2 regions of the Eubacterium sp. BIOML-A2 genome follow, and region 2 is predicted to be linked to the other one. Evidence: riboswitches for the same ligand, from Rfam matches in the RefSeq annotation. Region 2 holds a riboswitch; the other holds the start of a gene.
The links. Region 2 has a riboswitch for cobalamin ahead of GKG43_RS08630 (ASKHA domain-containing protein). Riboswitches for the same ligand answer to the same signal wherever they lie in the genome.
Positions count from the first base shown of each region.

Region 1 (7,809 bases), on a different contig from region 2:
CATCCTCCGGTTCTACCTTTACATCCAAGCGGCAGACCGGATCCACATACACAGAAAGCTGGTATTCATAAGGCGATGACTGGTATCCATCACCGGCACTCAAAACTGCCGTTGTATCCTGACCCTGCAGCGGCAAAATGTAACTGCCGTTTTCTGCCGGTTCTCCATTCACCATCAGACTTGTACTGGTCTCTTCCGCCGGTGACAGGTTAATCCTGATCTGCTCGGCAGTCGAGGGCACATGCACGGCATACTCATAAACGGTCTTTTTAAAATCAGGGGTATAGGGAATCTCTTCCCCCTTGTCATCCGTAAGACTAAAATCACCCAGATAGGTTCCCCTTACGATATGAACCTGATAAATTTCCGTCCAATCATCCGCCGTCACTTCCAGTACCAGCTCTTTTGGTTCTGTATCATAGGCATTGATAATCCGCCCGGTAGTATTATTGGTCAGAGATGTGGATTCGTCTACCGGCATCTCAACCGCAGTTTCCTGACCAGTATTCAAATCCATGAACCTGGCTGTAATCGTTCCCATCACATCATCTCTGAGCTGGGGCCTGGCATACAGCACATTGGTGTTCTCCGAAATTCTGAGCGTATACTCATTGCTGCCCGGTACTCCTTCTGTGAGTTCATACCGATTGCTGCCAGAACTATTCTGCATAAAGATGATACTCTCCAGTAACGGCTCCCGCACGGTTACCAGAACGAGACATTCAGCAGAAAAATCTCCTGCCGATGCTGTTATGACAGCCGTGCCTCCGCCACCTTCTGCTGCAGTTATAATTGCCTCATTTCCGTTTCCTTCCACTACTGCAACTTCCGTATCATCCGAATTCCATATGATTTCCGGCTGCTCAGTTGTATCTTCCGGAAGCAGTTGTGCTGTCAGGCTTCTCTGGTCTCCCGACTTCATCACCAGGCCGGTTTTATTAAGTTTAATTCCTTCGAGAGGAACCGTTTCACCAGGTTCTTCCACAGGAACGGATTCTTCCGCAGGAACAAATTCCTCCACAGGAATGGTCTCCTCCGCCTTCGTGACTAACGGCTGCCAGATAATGGCTGAAAAAGCAGTCAGCATAGCCAATATTCCCGCCATCCATCTTTTTTTCTGTTTTCTGTGTTCTGCTATTCCAGCCTTCATCTTATCATCCTTCTAAATTATTTTAATTATTGCCTGCTGTTACCTTATTCAACAGCATAGATACGTCTAAATTGCTTATCTTTCCATCTCCATTGATGTCTCCTGTTTCCAGATCAACATCTTCGTTTGCTGTTACCTTGTTCAACAGCATGGATACATCCAGGTTGGTTAATTTCCCATCGCCATTCATGTCACCGGATATAATCACAGATGCGATATCCAGAATACGTACTGCAGATTCGGCGCCTGATGCGTCTTTCAGAACCATATAGAGCTTCTGTGCATTTCTTTGCAGGCCCGTTACTTCAATCGTATTCTTGCCTTCCACAACATCTGCCTTTGTTCCTTCTGCTATAATCTTAGCGCTGTCCGGCGCTGCTGCATCCGCTGCCTGAACCAGATAATACAGCTCTGCCGCCTTATTCGATGTCATATTAATCTTTGCACTGTTATCTGTACGTTCTGAGACAGCGCCATCATCAGTTGTAATAATCGGAAGCGCATTCTGCGTAAACAGGGTAAATGTATAATCTTTAGATTGTGTTCCATCCTCTGAAGCTACAGTCAGCTTCACCTTTGCAATTGTTGGATTTTCTCTGTCAGCAAAGGAAACATTAAAATATGTGTTACCTTTGTAATTCATGCTGCCCTTAATCTCATCGCCTTCGTTCTTATTATAAACTCCACTGATAACGGTCATTGTCATCTTATCTTTTGAACTCATAAGCGTCGGCCAGATATACGCATCACTCATAACCTTGTCAACACCTGCCGTATATTCGGTAGTCATCGGATCAAATGCAGGATCTAACGAATACGCTGCACTTGCCATTCCTTCATTCGGAGAATTATCAATCCTGATTTCTTTTACTACCGGTCCTGTTACAACATGGAAAGTAAATGTTCTGACTGTACCGCCCTTCTTAAGCTGTACTTCAATCTCAGCTCTTCCGTCAACAAGTTTGATATCCTGCATTGAACCAGGTACTCCATTAATCATAACCTCTGTACCTTCATTTGCAGTCAGATCCAGCTTGAAGCTTTCTGTTCCCGGATCCACTTGAATCGTGTGGGAATTGATACTTCCGTCAAATGGTTTTCCACCGTCTATAATTCCGTTTCCGCCGTCTATATTTACCTCTTTCAGATATACGTCTGAACGCTTTAATACGAACTGCCATGCGGAGTCATTCTTTAAGTACAGATTGCCATCGCTGTCTGCAACCGCACTTGCGATGCAATACTGCTCATGAGTCGGTGTATAGAATAAACCGGATGCCGGATCAGCCTCTTTCAGGCCAGCTTTGTCCTTAATCATGTATAACTGTCCGTGTGCTGAATTAGCCAGGAAGTATACATACACATATCCGTCTTCTTTTTCATAACCGGTAATAATCAAACCGGAAGTCTGGCAGTAACCATCTGTCGGTACTGCATATGCCGGTGTCATTGCCCCTGTCTTCGGATCGATATCTGCCACCAGGATCGCATTGCCTTCTACGCCGAACATTTCACCGCCGTTAATACCTACATAAAGTCGGTTATTGTATATGGCCGGTGTACTCGTACTCTGCACGCCTATAGGCAGCGGATTAATCAGATTCTCTGTATCCAGTGTTCCGTCCTCTTTCAAATTATAAGAATGGACTTTGCCCTTTTGGCTGGCAACATAAATTCTTCCATTATAATAGGAAACATCGCAGCGAACCTGTTCTCCTAAATCTACCTGCTGCTTAATCTCACCGGTCATCTTATCAATACAGTTTAATACTCCATTATTGGTACACAAGATTACATAATTTTCATTGGTCCAGCAGCCATCCCAATAAAAGCTGCCAAGAGTGTCATCTCTCCAGGTTGCTGCCTTTCTTTCCGTTTGCTGAGATGGATCTTCATCAGTTACGGAAATACAAACGAAACCTGATTTTTTAGTGGTAAAGAATCCAACATAGATATATCCATCATCATAACGAATTGCACTCTCGCTCCGTCCGCCTGCCGGATCCTCATAAACCCAAAGGGATTCCAGTGTTTCTGCATTAAAGCACTGAATTGTACCATTCCCCAGCGGTACAAAGAGCATTCCCTCAGCGTATGTAGGAGGCATCAAACCAAATGTGGTTGGTGTTACTGTCTCGCTTGTCTTCAGGATCTCTCCTGTTTCCTTATCCAGAACATAAAGTTTATTCCCTGAAAGTGTGTAGACTTTGTTGTCAACGATGATCGGTGTTGTTCCGCTAGTCGGCTTAACATATTCCCCCGTCTGGCGTTCCCACTTTACTTCAATGGAATCAGGAGTAATGGGAGTCTTTGCATCCACAACTGACATATTGTCGCGGCCGGAACGGAAGCCCGGATAATCCGCATCAAGTTCAGGAAGCGTGATTTCTGCCGCCTTCTTCAGTTCAAATTCTTTTGTCTCGGACTGGCTGATATTCAGAATACCTGACTGGCCTACATATCCGAGTTTTGTTACTGCATAGCTGTAATCGTCACCTGGGAAAAGATTATACTTGCCATTCTCCGGCCATATACGCTCATTCTCCTCATCATAGATCGTAAACAATGCATCTTTGGGGTTCACCTGCACGGATAATTCAACTTTCTGTACTCTATCGATAATGACGGTATAGGAAGTTTGCTCTGCTGCCCCTTTTTCCACTTTAATAACAGCCTTATTCTCACCATTAACCAAATCCATTTTATAGGTTGAGCCGGTCACTTCTGTTCCGTTAACCATTACCTTTGAATTACCAGCAGCCGGATTCTTAACTGTAATGTTAACCGCATTCACATCACTCAGAACTTTCGCCCTATACTCTGTGGTTGTTTTTTTAAATGCAGGATCAAATTTCAGTGTATCTCCATTTTCATAATTCAACTGCAGGCCTGTCAGAATCGTGAGCTGTTTTATATGCACGGTATAAACTTCTGTTACCCCGCCTTTTGTAGCAGTAATGGTGATATCATTAGGAGTGCCATCATCTTTTATAGCACCTGCCATAGACTCATACTGATTCTTTGCCGTAGATTCAACATTTACATCCTTGCCTGCGCTATCCGTATAAGTATAAACGACCTTCATGTCTTTATCTGTCGTGCCTTGATGCAGCTTGACTCTTAATTGAACGTTTGTGGATGTGTCGCATACCAGCGTTGCCTCTTTTGTAAGTACGTCAAATACAACATTTTGAGCCTGATATCCTTCAATACCTTTCAGGAGAAGCGGTGCTTCCGCGGACTCCAGTGTGAAGTTTTTGGTCTCTGAGTCAGTCAGATTAACCGTCCCTGTCTGAGTTACAAATCCTTCTCTTTCGATCGTATAGTTGTAATCTTTTCCGGCCTCCAGACTGTAAACTCCATCTGTTCCCTGGACTGCCGCTCCGGCATCGTCTGTAATGGTTACAGTGGCATCTGCGGGGTTCGTTGTAACGGTCAGGTCGACTTTTTTAATATCTTTGATGATATTAAGAGTATATTCTTTCCCGACAGTCCCTTCCTTTTCTGCTTTGGCGACAATTGTAGTTTTTTCTTCCGTTAATGGAACCTGGCGTGTTGCGTAGAAAGCACCGTCTTCTAATACAGCAGGCTCACCATTGACAGTGTATACATTATTATCAATATCTCCCCACACCATGGCCACCAGGCTGACTTCAACTGATTCTGTCCCACCCGGAACTGTAATCTCGTACTCTGTTTTGCTTCCATCAAAGCCGGTCAAATATGAATTATCTCCATCTTTTACCAAAATTTCCATAAGAGGCGTTAATCGAACCACGTGTACTGTATATTCTTCTATCTTGTCGTCTAATGTGACAGTGATATGAACCTCTCCACCTTTGATCCCGCCATACTCGACCAAGTTGTCTAACAGCAGTTCTTCACCACTGGTCATTGCTGTTGTCACGCTATCGTTATAAATATTCTGGTACTTAGCCTCAATTGTAGCTCCTGCAGCTTCTTCCTTCAAAACTGCACATATGCCCAATGTCCCCGACTCTTCAACAACACCTACTGTGCATTCTTTTGTTTCAGGGTCAACCTCTGATATTAGTTTGACAGGTTCACCCTCTTCATTTGGATCAGAAGAAAAGCTGATCTCAGACAACATATTCGTATCCGCTGCAGTTCCTTCTGCCAAAACCGGCATTCCTCCAGCAAATACAGTGGTCATCATCACTGCCACCGCCAATAGCCAGGACAACCCCCTTCTTGTTCTTTTCTTTCGTTTCATTCTTTTTAATCCCTCCTGTTTCTCCTTTTTAGCCATAGGCTTGAAATGTACTATAGAAACAGCCAGCATCCCGTTTCATGCATTGACTGTTAGCTATCTTTTAGTAATGCATTCTTCTGTTCTTTTCCGTATCTATACTATTTATTTCAAACCAATACCCTATAACTAAAAAATAAAAGCTCTTCCATCATTCCGATAGAAGAGCTCATCTTTTTTATAATATTATATTTTAAGTATACAAAACGGACTATTTCTTCATCCCAGAAATACATCGTAACAATCATCACGGCAGGTTTTCTGACTTCGCTTCATCCTCCGAAACACCTTCTCAGCATATAAATGCCAATGGTATATCGTTTCTTCGTCCACGTTACAGTAGAGGTGACTGTACCGGTTTTGCACCGGTTTCCCTATTATCATTTCCCGATTATCCGGGAAATGCACCGCAATATATATATTTAATTACTTACTAACAACAATAATCTATTTAATCTATGTAGTTCATTATATAGTATCAACTAGTAAAAGTCCACTGTTTTTTCACACGGTTTTCTCACATTTTTCACAAAAAATTCCGCAACTTTTCACAATTTCACAGAGCATTAACAGACTGTATCAGACTACCATTTTCCAGATATAACTTTGGTAATTTTTCTAGATAGATATGCAAAAATATTCGATATTTATCACCCGGTCTTCATTGCTGACTGCATTTTCTCCCTGCAGCTGCTCACTGCCCTGCCGGACATCAGCACATCTTCCATTATGCTGCACTCAATCGTATAGTCTGCATCCGGCATGTACGCCATAAGCATTTCCAATGTCTCGTCTATCGGTATATTCCCGCGTCCCAGCCCCAGGTGCGAATCCCTGTCCCCACAGTTATCGTGGATATGGACATGTCCCGCGTGCTCTCCAAACGTCTGAATCCAGTCACTCAAAGATCTGGGCGAATAGCAATGTGCATGGCCAATATCCAGGCACAGTTTAAAATCCGGGGATTCAACCTTCTGTTCCACTTCAATCATCGGCGATATTTCCTTATCATACACATTCTCCATAAGAATCTGGACACCGCTTTTTCCTTTCATAAATTCATTCCAGAACTCAGCCATTCGTTTTGCCCAGTCTGTCAGATAATACACACCGGGAAGAAAGCCCGTATGGAAAATTATCTTTTTGGCCCCCAGTCTCTTCGCAGCCTCATATGTCTGCGTAAAACGGGCTTTTGTCACTGCCCTTACCATGGAGTCATATGCCATTGGATTCAAATCCAGAAATGGCCCATGCAGTGTCAGGTTCCTGGTACCTATGTATTCTAACCGTTCTATGTATTCAACGATCTTTTCATTCAGGCAGTCCAGATTTTCAGAAATGGAGAACTCAATACTCTCGATCCCAACATCAGTCGCTTCTACTACCTGTCTCATCTCTTCATCCTTAAGAAGATGACTTGCATATACCATAATATTCCACTCCCGATTCAGACTGTTCCCCTGAATTCTTTTTTTACCTAGATATATTCTGTTTCAAACCCTGAATCACGGCAGTACTTTTCCACTGCCCCGCCCTTTTTACATCGTATCTTTGCACTGCGGTTGATGACCCATGGCCCGATCTCTTCGGGATCATGACCAATCTCAAGCACTTTCAGCCTGTTGCAGCCATGAAACGCCCACTTTTCGATTACTTTTACAGTTGAGGGAATCTTTGTATATTGCAGGCTGTTGCATTTTAAAAATGCACTGTCCCCAATTTTTATTAGTCCCTCCGGCAGTTCCAAGGATGTCAATGCGTTCTGATAAAAAGCCTCTGCGCCGATCTCCCTTAATCTATCCGGCAAAACAATCTGCTCCAGGGCCGTACATTTATAAAATGCCCGCCGCTCTATCTTTTCGAGCGTTGCCGGAAGGGCAATGTGTTTTAGATTAACACACCCGGAAAAAGCCTCCGCCTTCACTTCTCTGCATATGCTGCCTACATCAATCTCCATCCTCTCCAGACTTTTGCACTGCGCAAACGCTCTGTTTCCAATAAAGTTAGTAGTTTTAGGAAGCTTTACCTGCTTCAGCTTTGTACAGTTATAAAATGCTTCCTTACGGATTAAGATTGTACCTTTCAGCTCAACTTCCCGCAGCATCGTATTGTAAAAACTCTGTGCCCCTATTTCCACAACATTTTCAGGCAGAATAACACGGCGGAGCTTTGTATTGTTTTTAAATGCCCTTTCGCCGATCTTTCTATAGTGGCTGTCTGCCACCAATTCTTTTATGTTTCCATTGTTTTTCCCCTGCACCTTATCCAGAGTATCTTTCTCATATGCTTTCCAGAGAGATACCACCCCTGCCATACGTTTCTCCCCTTTTCCTAAACTTAAAAACTGAACCATTTGAATATAAAGGGACGCAGTTTTTTGCTGCGTCCT
Region 1 is NZ_WKZK01000039.1:8,107-15,915, reverse strand. Features, by position in the region: gene GKG43_RS13955 (cadherin-like beta sandwich domain-containing protein) at 1-1,150, opposite strand, end outside; gene GKG43_RS13950 (cadherin-like beta sandwich domain-containing protein) at 1,173-5,384, opposite strand; cobalamin riboswitch at 5,654-5,847, opposite strand; gene GKG43_RS13945 (sugar phosphate isomerase/epimerase family protein) at 6,071-6,850, opposite strand; gene GKG43_RS13940 (leucine-rich repeat domain-containing protein) at 6,898-7,734, opposite strand.
Region 1: it holds a riboswitch for cobalamin, as region 2 does, so the genes downstream of both, GKG43_RS13950 (cadherin-like beta sandwich domain-containing protein) here and GKG43_RS08630 (ASKHA domain-containing protein) in region 2, are expected to answer to the same signal.

Region 2 (7,809 bases):
CATACTCTCCGGATACTGCTTTTTCACAAACCGTATCCCACAGCCGTGCATAAGTCTCCTGAGCCTCCGCTTTCTCCGCTTCGGACAGCGTGTTGAAGAATCCAAATGATTTGTCCATATGGAGTACCGTAATTCCCTCCACGGCATCCAGAATCTTAAGCTCTCCGGAGTCCTCATTCTTCAGAAAACGCGAAAAAAGAACCTTCATACCGCTTCCGGCAGCTCTGACAGCAAGCCCTGTTGCGGCAGTCGTCTTCCCTTTTCCATCTCCACAGTAAATATGTATCAGCCCTTTCTTCATGCGCCCACCTCATCCAAAATCTTTTTTATTTTATCATAAATTGTCTGATTATGCAATTTTCACTATCTATCATTGTATATGATTTTCCGTTCTTCCGTTTGTACTTTTTTCTTTTGTTTATGTAATTTTTTAAGAACGAGGGCAAAGGGGTCAGACCCCTCTGAAGAGGGGTCTGACCCCTTTGCCCTCCATATTCAGAATATTCTGAATATAATCCTTTATTTCTTCCACACTGTACCCTGTTTCTGCAGGCCTTCCAATCACTACAAGCGTTACCCCTGTCTCTCTGGCAGCCTCCAGTTTTTCCTCAAATCCCCCCGCTTTGCCTGATTCCTTTGTCACAAAATAGTCTGCTCCTGTGTATTTCAGCATGGCAGTATTTAATTCTTTCGAAAAGGGTCCCTGCATGGCGATGAGATGGGAGCCCTTGAATCCAAGCTCCACGCTCTCTTCCACGGACTCTTTTGTCGAAAGAACCCTGGCAAAACAGCGTTCTTTGTAATGGTCGATCGCTGTGTACAGCCTTAATTCTTTGCTCCCGGTGGAAATGAATATCCGGCCTTCCCGTGTTTTGAGATACTCTACTGCTTCTGCCACGGAATTTACAATTACCATATTGCGGTAAGATCCTGCGCCGCCTGTCCCGCTTTCGTCCCGCAGACAGCGGATATAACCGGCGCCGCTCCCCTTACAGGCATTTTGAATATTCTCCGTGGCCAGGCGCGCAAAGGGATGAGTGGCATCGATCACAAGCCTGATCTGATTCTCCCTGATAAATCCGCAGATAGCCTCTTGATCCATCCGGCCCGTTATGACCCGGATATTTTGAATTCCTTCCACGCATTCCATTCCGTACTCTGTAGCCGTACTGACGAAGGCTGGCGCAGACAGCGTGCCTAAAAATTCAGCCAGCATTCTTCCTTCTGATGTTCCCGCAAACAGCAGAATACTCATTCTTCCGTTCTCCATATTCCTTTTCCTCCGCCTTTTCCGCAGCCTATTTATGTCTGATACTTAGATTTTATTTTAAGTACAACAACTGGCATATCCTGGAAATATTCCGGTTGTGTTTAAACCTCTTTCACAGTATAATATATCACATAGCAAATTGAAACCACAAACATAAGGGAGCTTTTATATGTTTTTTAATCTAATTGGATTTATTCGGAAAGACTTAGACCTAAAAGAAACCTATTTTAAAAGTGCGGAAAATGAAATCGCAAAGAAAAATCTGATCCTGCTTCAAATTTCCAGTCTGCTCAATGTCCTTCTCCTTGTCTTATTTTACATAATAACCCCGTTTATCATTAAAGGCTGGACAATCACATTACAGCATTTTCTTTTTCTCCCGGCGGCACTGGCCTTTTTCATCATCTCTACAGTTTACGCAAAGACAGGCCGCAGAGACAAGCGCGTGATAACCGGCATCTGCCTGGCTTTCGAAATCACGCTGTTTGCTTTTGTTATTTCTATAGATGTCTTTCCTTACCCGGATGCTCCCAGCTCTTTCCTACCGCTTTTATATATTGCGTTTCCAGCGCTGTTCATTCTCCGTTTCCGTCAGATGTTCACGGTCATGTTTCTGGTCGAGGTCGTATACGCCGTTGCAGTCTTACAGATAAAAAATCCGCTGATGGCAGAAAACGACATCTTTAATTCTGTCGTTTCCTTTATCTTTTCGCTGGCAGTCGCCCACGTAATCCTGAAACTCCGCGCCGATGACCACGACATACGCAGCCGTTACAAACGCCTGAGCATGCTGGATTCCCTCACTGGCATTCTAAACAAAAAGTCCTGTGAAAATGCAATTTCCCAGTATCTGAATACAAACGCCCCCGTGCATTGCGCCCTGCTCTTTCTAGATCTGGACGATTTCAAAAAGATCAATGACACCATCGGCCACTCCGCCGGAGACCGTCTTCTGGAAGAGACCGGAAAATTACTCCACAAAACATTCCACGCATCAGATATCATCGGCCGTGTCGGCGGAGATGAATTCATGGTGCTGCTCACAAACTACCATGATTCAAAAGAGTCCCTGAAAAAGAGGTGCACCGCCTTGCAGCGCACTCTCCAGCAGATCATGCAGAACCACGGAGTCCAGGCTACCTGCAGCATAGGCGCACTCCTGGTCAAAGGACAGTGCATCAGCTTCCAAACCGCATACACCCTAGCCGACAAATGCCTGTACGATGCCAAATCCTCCGGAAAAAACAACTGCATAGTCCAAACCCTGCCCAAAGAATGATCTCAGCAAGCACTTAATAAAGGAGCGCATGCGTATGAATACGCTGACTGCTTCAAAAAACCGTTGCCGGATATGTGTGCTCCATACCCACATATCCGGCAACAGTTTTTTGAAGCAGTCAGCAGTACGGGTACAAATCGCAGCGGCATATACAGCCCCTATGTCTTCCCAGCATCACTGACATGGAGCGCCCCCTTCTAACTCATTCCCCCACCCATTCATGGATCTCGCCGCAGGCAATCATTTCGCCGCTGTCTCCTGACGGCTGTGTCTTAAAATCATCCGGGTTCATATGGATGACCACTGTTCTGCCGACCACATCATCCGGGTAAAATCTCCCGGTATATACCGCACTGCAGGCTGCACCGTGTGTAGACAGCAGAGGCGGCAGATCACCGGCATGTTCCGGGTGATCCGTATGTTCGGGATTAAAATGCCCATCGGCATCTGCGAAAGGCTCCTCAGCATTCCCGGAACATTGTTTCCCTTCATGAATGTGGAAGGCAAAAAATCTGCTCATGTCCGGCGCATTTTCATCCGGCAGCCCGTATACCTCAGCCAACACGATCGTCCCTCCGTATACTTCATAGAAATAAACCATTCCATGGATCTCTGGGTATTTATCCGATCCTTTTATCTTTGCAGAAGCTTCCGGCATTCCGTTTAATTTATCAACCATATCATCATCCTCCTCTGCTCAGTATATGCAGCAGCCCGGAGGATGTTCATGCTTTGCGTAAACAAAAATCACTGCGCCTATTCAAAATACATATAGTCCATATAAAATTCATTAAAATGTTTATCGTTGGAGAGCTGTACTTCCGATGAACTCTCCAGAATACGCTGCACGCGCTCTGTGCAGTCGCTGCTTAACAGGTATGTCCGGGTTCCTTTCAGGCAGCTGTTTCCTACCGCCTCAATCTTATCTTGGCATTCTTCCGGAAGCAGCCCGATTCCCACGGCTTTTACGATATCCATCTTATATCCAAAGCCTCCTGCAATATAAATAGCCCCAATATCATCATAAGATGCGCCGAAGTTCAGGATCAATGTCTCAAGCCCGGCACGTACTGCGGACTTGGCAAGCTGTATTTCCCTTACATCCTTCTGGAAAAATGAGATCCCCGTCCCATCGCTGCTGACAGCAAGCGGAAAGCCGTCGTCGAAATAATCTTCCTCCATTAGCCCAGTCTCATCCACAAGCTCCGCCTTTACCAGCTCATATACCATATCGATCACCCCGGTGCCGCAGATGCCGACAGGTTTGGCATCCTGGATCGTCCCGGTAACTGCATGGCCGTCCTTCAGTTCGACTTTGCAGATTGCTCCCGGCACGCTTCCCGTGCCAAAGGTAATATTGCCGCCCTCGAATGCAGGGCCCGCTGCCGTTGAAGTCGTCAATATCCTGTCCTTATTGCCAATCGCCATCTCCCCATTGGTACCCAGATCCACCAAGACAGACACCTTTTCTCTCTTATCAAAATCCAGAGAATACAGGCCTGCCACAATATCGCCGCCCACATAAGTAGAAATTCCAGGGAAAATCACTACCTCAAAGTCCCTGTCTTCCTGCTCAAACAGTTCTTTGTAAGTTGTATGTATGGTGTCAATGTTAACTGGGGTGAAAGGAAATACGCCCAGTGTTTCACAGGAGTACCCCATCAGCAGGTGTACCATAGTCGTATTGGCTCCGATTATCATCTTCTCCACCCGGATCTTCCCATTTTCTGTCAGGCTCTCAATTCCCTGCATCAGGTCAGTCTGGATACTTTTTCTCAGGGCTTCTCTTTTCCCGCCGTTGGAGGCCTCAATTCTGCTGATTACATCCGCACCATACGCCCTCTGCCTGTTGATTGTAGTGAAAACGTCTTCCGCTTCCTGTGTCTCCATGTTGACCAGCTGCATGGCGATCGTCGTCGTTCCGATGTCCACGGCGATTCCATACCGGCGGCCGGTCTTTGCACTGCTTTTCGCCGCTTTTCCCGCTGTCTGCTCCTCATCCGCCAGAACCGCGAATTCTTCTTCCTTATGCAGCCCGACAGCGATCACGCAGTCATCCTCAGGATAGGCCTTACATGCCAGACGGTATCCCTCCTGCAGCTGCTCCCCGCTGAAGAACTTCCTGTCCTGCTCTGAAGGCGCAATGTCCCCTTCAAGGACCTGTATTCCGCATTTACCGCAGGTTCCCCTGCCCGCACAGACTGCCGGCAGGAAGATTCCCTGTTCCTGGAGAAGTTCCATCAGCGAATGTCCCTTTCTGCCCTCCAGTACTCTGATGTCGCCTCCGTCATGAAGCGTGATTGTGTAATCCGAGACATTTCTAAGGCTGCAGCCGACATTAGGGCAACTTGCACAATTATGATGGATACGGAACATGTCCGAATGATCCGTAGTCAGGTAAACCTGACAGGTCGTCTTGACCGGGTCATACATACAGCTGTCCAGTACACGGATCCCTGCACTGTTTTCTCTTGCGGTCACCTCCAGCGCCTTTTTCTGGGCCTCCATCGGAATATCCTGGGGCGCCTCCAGGCGGCGGGAAACTCCACATTTTTTCTCCCTGCACATGGCGATAATATAGGGCTGAAGCTGATGGTCCATCTGGAAAAGATAGTCATCCGCAATGGCATCCGCCAGCATACCGCCCAGATAATCCCCCTCATTGAACAGCTGTGTGGACCACTGGCTCAGCTGACCGCCCACCGAAGTGACACAGTAGAGCGCCTGATGGATTCCCTCTCCATACCGACTGAGCTCAAATCCCTCCACATCACCGAATTCCAGCAGTGCGATTGGCTCTATTTTTTTATATGCTTCCGGAAGCATTTCCTCATATTCTTCCATTACATCATCGTAGGTAGCGCTGTCTTCATAACAGTCTATCAGGGAAAATACATTTTCTCTGCATATCTCTATATTAAATTCCGTTATTTTCATGTTCTTATCCTCTCTCAACTAACGGAAGTCTAAGCTCTGCCCCCGCAGTTTTGACAACCATATCCGTACTTGCCCAAAACCCCGGGCAGGTATCAGTATTTCATTCATTTTCCAGTATAAAAAGAAAAACTCCTTGTAAAAAGAGTTTGCTGCTGACACACTTTATATAATTCAAACGGAATCCTGTTTCCCACCCAAAACAGGTCCATAGGGATATGTAAGTATCCTGGCTCACGTTTCATCCTAGGAATGCCTTCTCATCCTGACGGACAATGGCTGTTATTCTTCGTCCACGTTTACAGTAGGGGTAAGCCTGCACCGGATTTACACCGGTTTCCTTCATTCGATGCTCTTTGTCACTATAATCCGCACTTTCCCAAAGGGCTCTTATTTCTCCAAAACTGCTTTCTTCGCAACTTCTGCTGCTGTTGCTGCATCTGGTGTATAGTAGTCTGCTCCAATCTGCTCTGCAAAGCTGTCATTAACCGGAGCGCCGCCGACCATAACGATATACTTGTCGCGAAGTCCCTTTTCGTTCAGCTGGTCAATGCAGTCCTGCATCTTCGGCATTGTTGTTGTAAGAAGAGCTGACATACAGATCACGTCCGCGCCTACTTCTTCAGCCTTGTCGATAAATACAGCCGGTTCCACATCTACACCGATGTCATGGATCTCAAATCCAGCTCCTTTAAGCATCATTACGACAAGGTTCTTGCCGATATCATGAAGGTCTCCCTGTACTGTTCCGATTACAGCTTTTCCAACCGGCTCATTACCTACCTCAACCAGTTTTGGCTCCAGGACTGTAAGACCTGCATTCATAGCTCTTGCAGCTACCAGAACTTCCGGTACAAATACTTCGTTGTTCTTAAACTTTGCACCAATGATCATCATTCCTGATAAAAGACCTTCATTCAGAATCTCTTTTGGATCGAGCCCCTCATCCAGAGCCTCCTGTACCAGTGCCTTTACGTTCTTTGCCCTTCCTTTTTGAAGGAATTCTGAAATTTCCTGAATCTTTGACATTTTACATACCTCCATCATTCATTAAGCGTGTCTGCTTTAGTTATCATTTTACAATATCTGCTGCTCTGCTTTTAGTAATTTTTTTGGAACTCTTTGTACAAATATCTCTTTTTTTGTTTACTTTTTCAGTTCCGCGGCAATCTCGGGATACCACGCCATCGCTTTTTTCAAAGACTTTTTAACGGGCAGGCCATTTCCGGAGAGAATCACCAGATCATTAACGTGTTCCGGCTTCCCTTCAAACCTTTCAGCCTGGTAGATACTGCCCACGCAGTTCACAAGATAAATCTCCCCCTGCACTTCAACAAATCCTTTGACACGGTAAGTATCATCCAGAAACATTTCAATGAATTTCTGAAGTTTTTTCAGTTCCAATCCCGGATTCAAACGGAGCAGGTATTTTTTCAAGGTAATATCCGCGCTCTGTATCACAGGCTCTTCCGGCTGGTTATCCGGAGGAGCGGCAGGATTCAGCCAGCCGCTTTCGATCCGGCCGAAGGTGGTCGTATGTACAGGAACCTCCGGGCGGTGTTTTCTGATAATGCCCTTTATTTCCTCAATCTGTTCTTTGGATGCCAGATCCGTTTTATTGACAAGCACAAGATCACTGACCGCCAGCTGCTTCTTTACCACGACTGCCGTCTCATAAACCTTCAGAAACTGTCTCGCATCAACCAGGCAGATGCTTCCCATGTATTCCACATCTGAGAATTTGCCTTCCTGATGCAGGATTTTTCTGACATTCATAGGATTGGAGAGGCCGGAAGCCTCCACAATTATAATGTCCGGTTTTTCCGAAAGGGCTTTTTCAAGCACTTCCTCGAATTTATCCAGCCTGCATGAACAGAATATGGAACCGTTGTTGATCTCATCCAGCGCCGTTCCCAGTTCTCTAAGAAGCTCCCCGTCCACGCCTTCTTTTCCAAATTCATTGATAATCAAATGCAGCCGGTAGTCTGACAATTCATTTATAAAATTTTTTAAAAAAGTAGTTTTACCGGCTCCTAAGAAGCCGGTAATTAAATACAGTTTACTCATTATTTCATACCTCATTCTGCTGCTTAGCAGCAGACCCGCCCGTTAGGGCATGTGTTACGGGATGCCCTTTGGGTATACCTCATTCTGCTGCTTGGCTGCAGACCCGCCCGTTAGGGCCTGAATTACGGAGTGCCCTTAGGGCATAACAGCCTTGATTGCTGCCTCCAATTCTTCTTTCGCAGGTACAAGAGAACGAAATTTTAATTCACCGTTGATATACATAGACGGAAGGTTCGGAACTCCCATTTTCTTGCAGCGT
Region 2 is NZ_WKZK01000018.1:32,289-40,097, reverse strand. Features, by position in the region: gene GKG43_RS08650 (cob(I)yrinic acid a,c-diamide adenosyltransferase) at 1-301, opposite strand, end outside; gene cobK (precorrin-6A reductase) at 452-1,270, opposite strand; gene GKG43_RS08640 (GGDEF domain-containing protein) at 1,440-2,549, shown strand; gene GKG43_RS08635 (superoxide dismutase family protein) at 2,752-3,228, opposite strand; gene GKG43_RS08630 (ASKHA domain-containing protein) at 3,306-5,486, opposite strand; cobalamin riboswitch at 5,686-5,865, opposite strand; gene GKG43_RS08625 (corrinoid protein) at 5,874-6,512, opposite strand; gene GKG43_RS08620 (CobW family GTP-binding protein) at 6,630-7,550, opposite strand; gene GKG43_RS08615 (uroporphyrinogen decarboxylase family protein) at 7,686-7,809, opposite strand, start outside.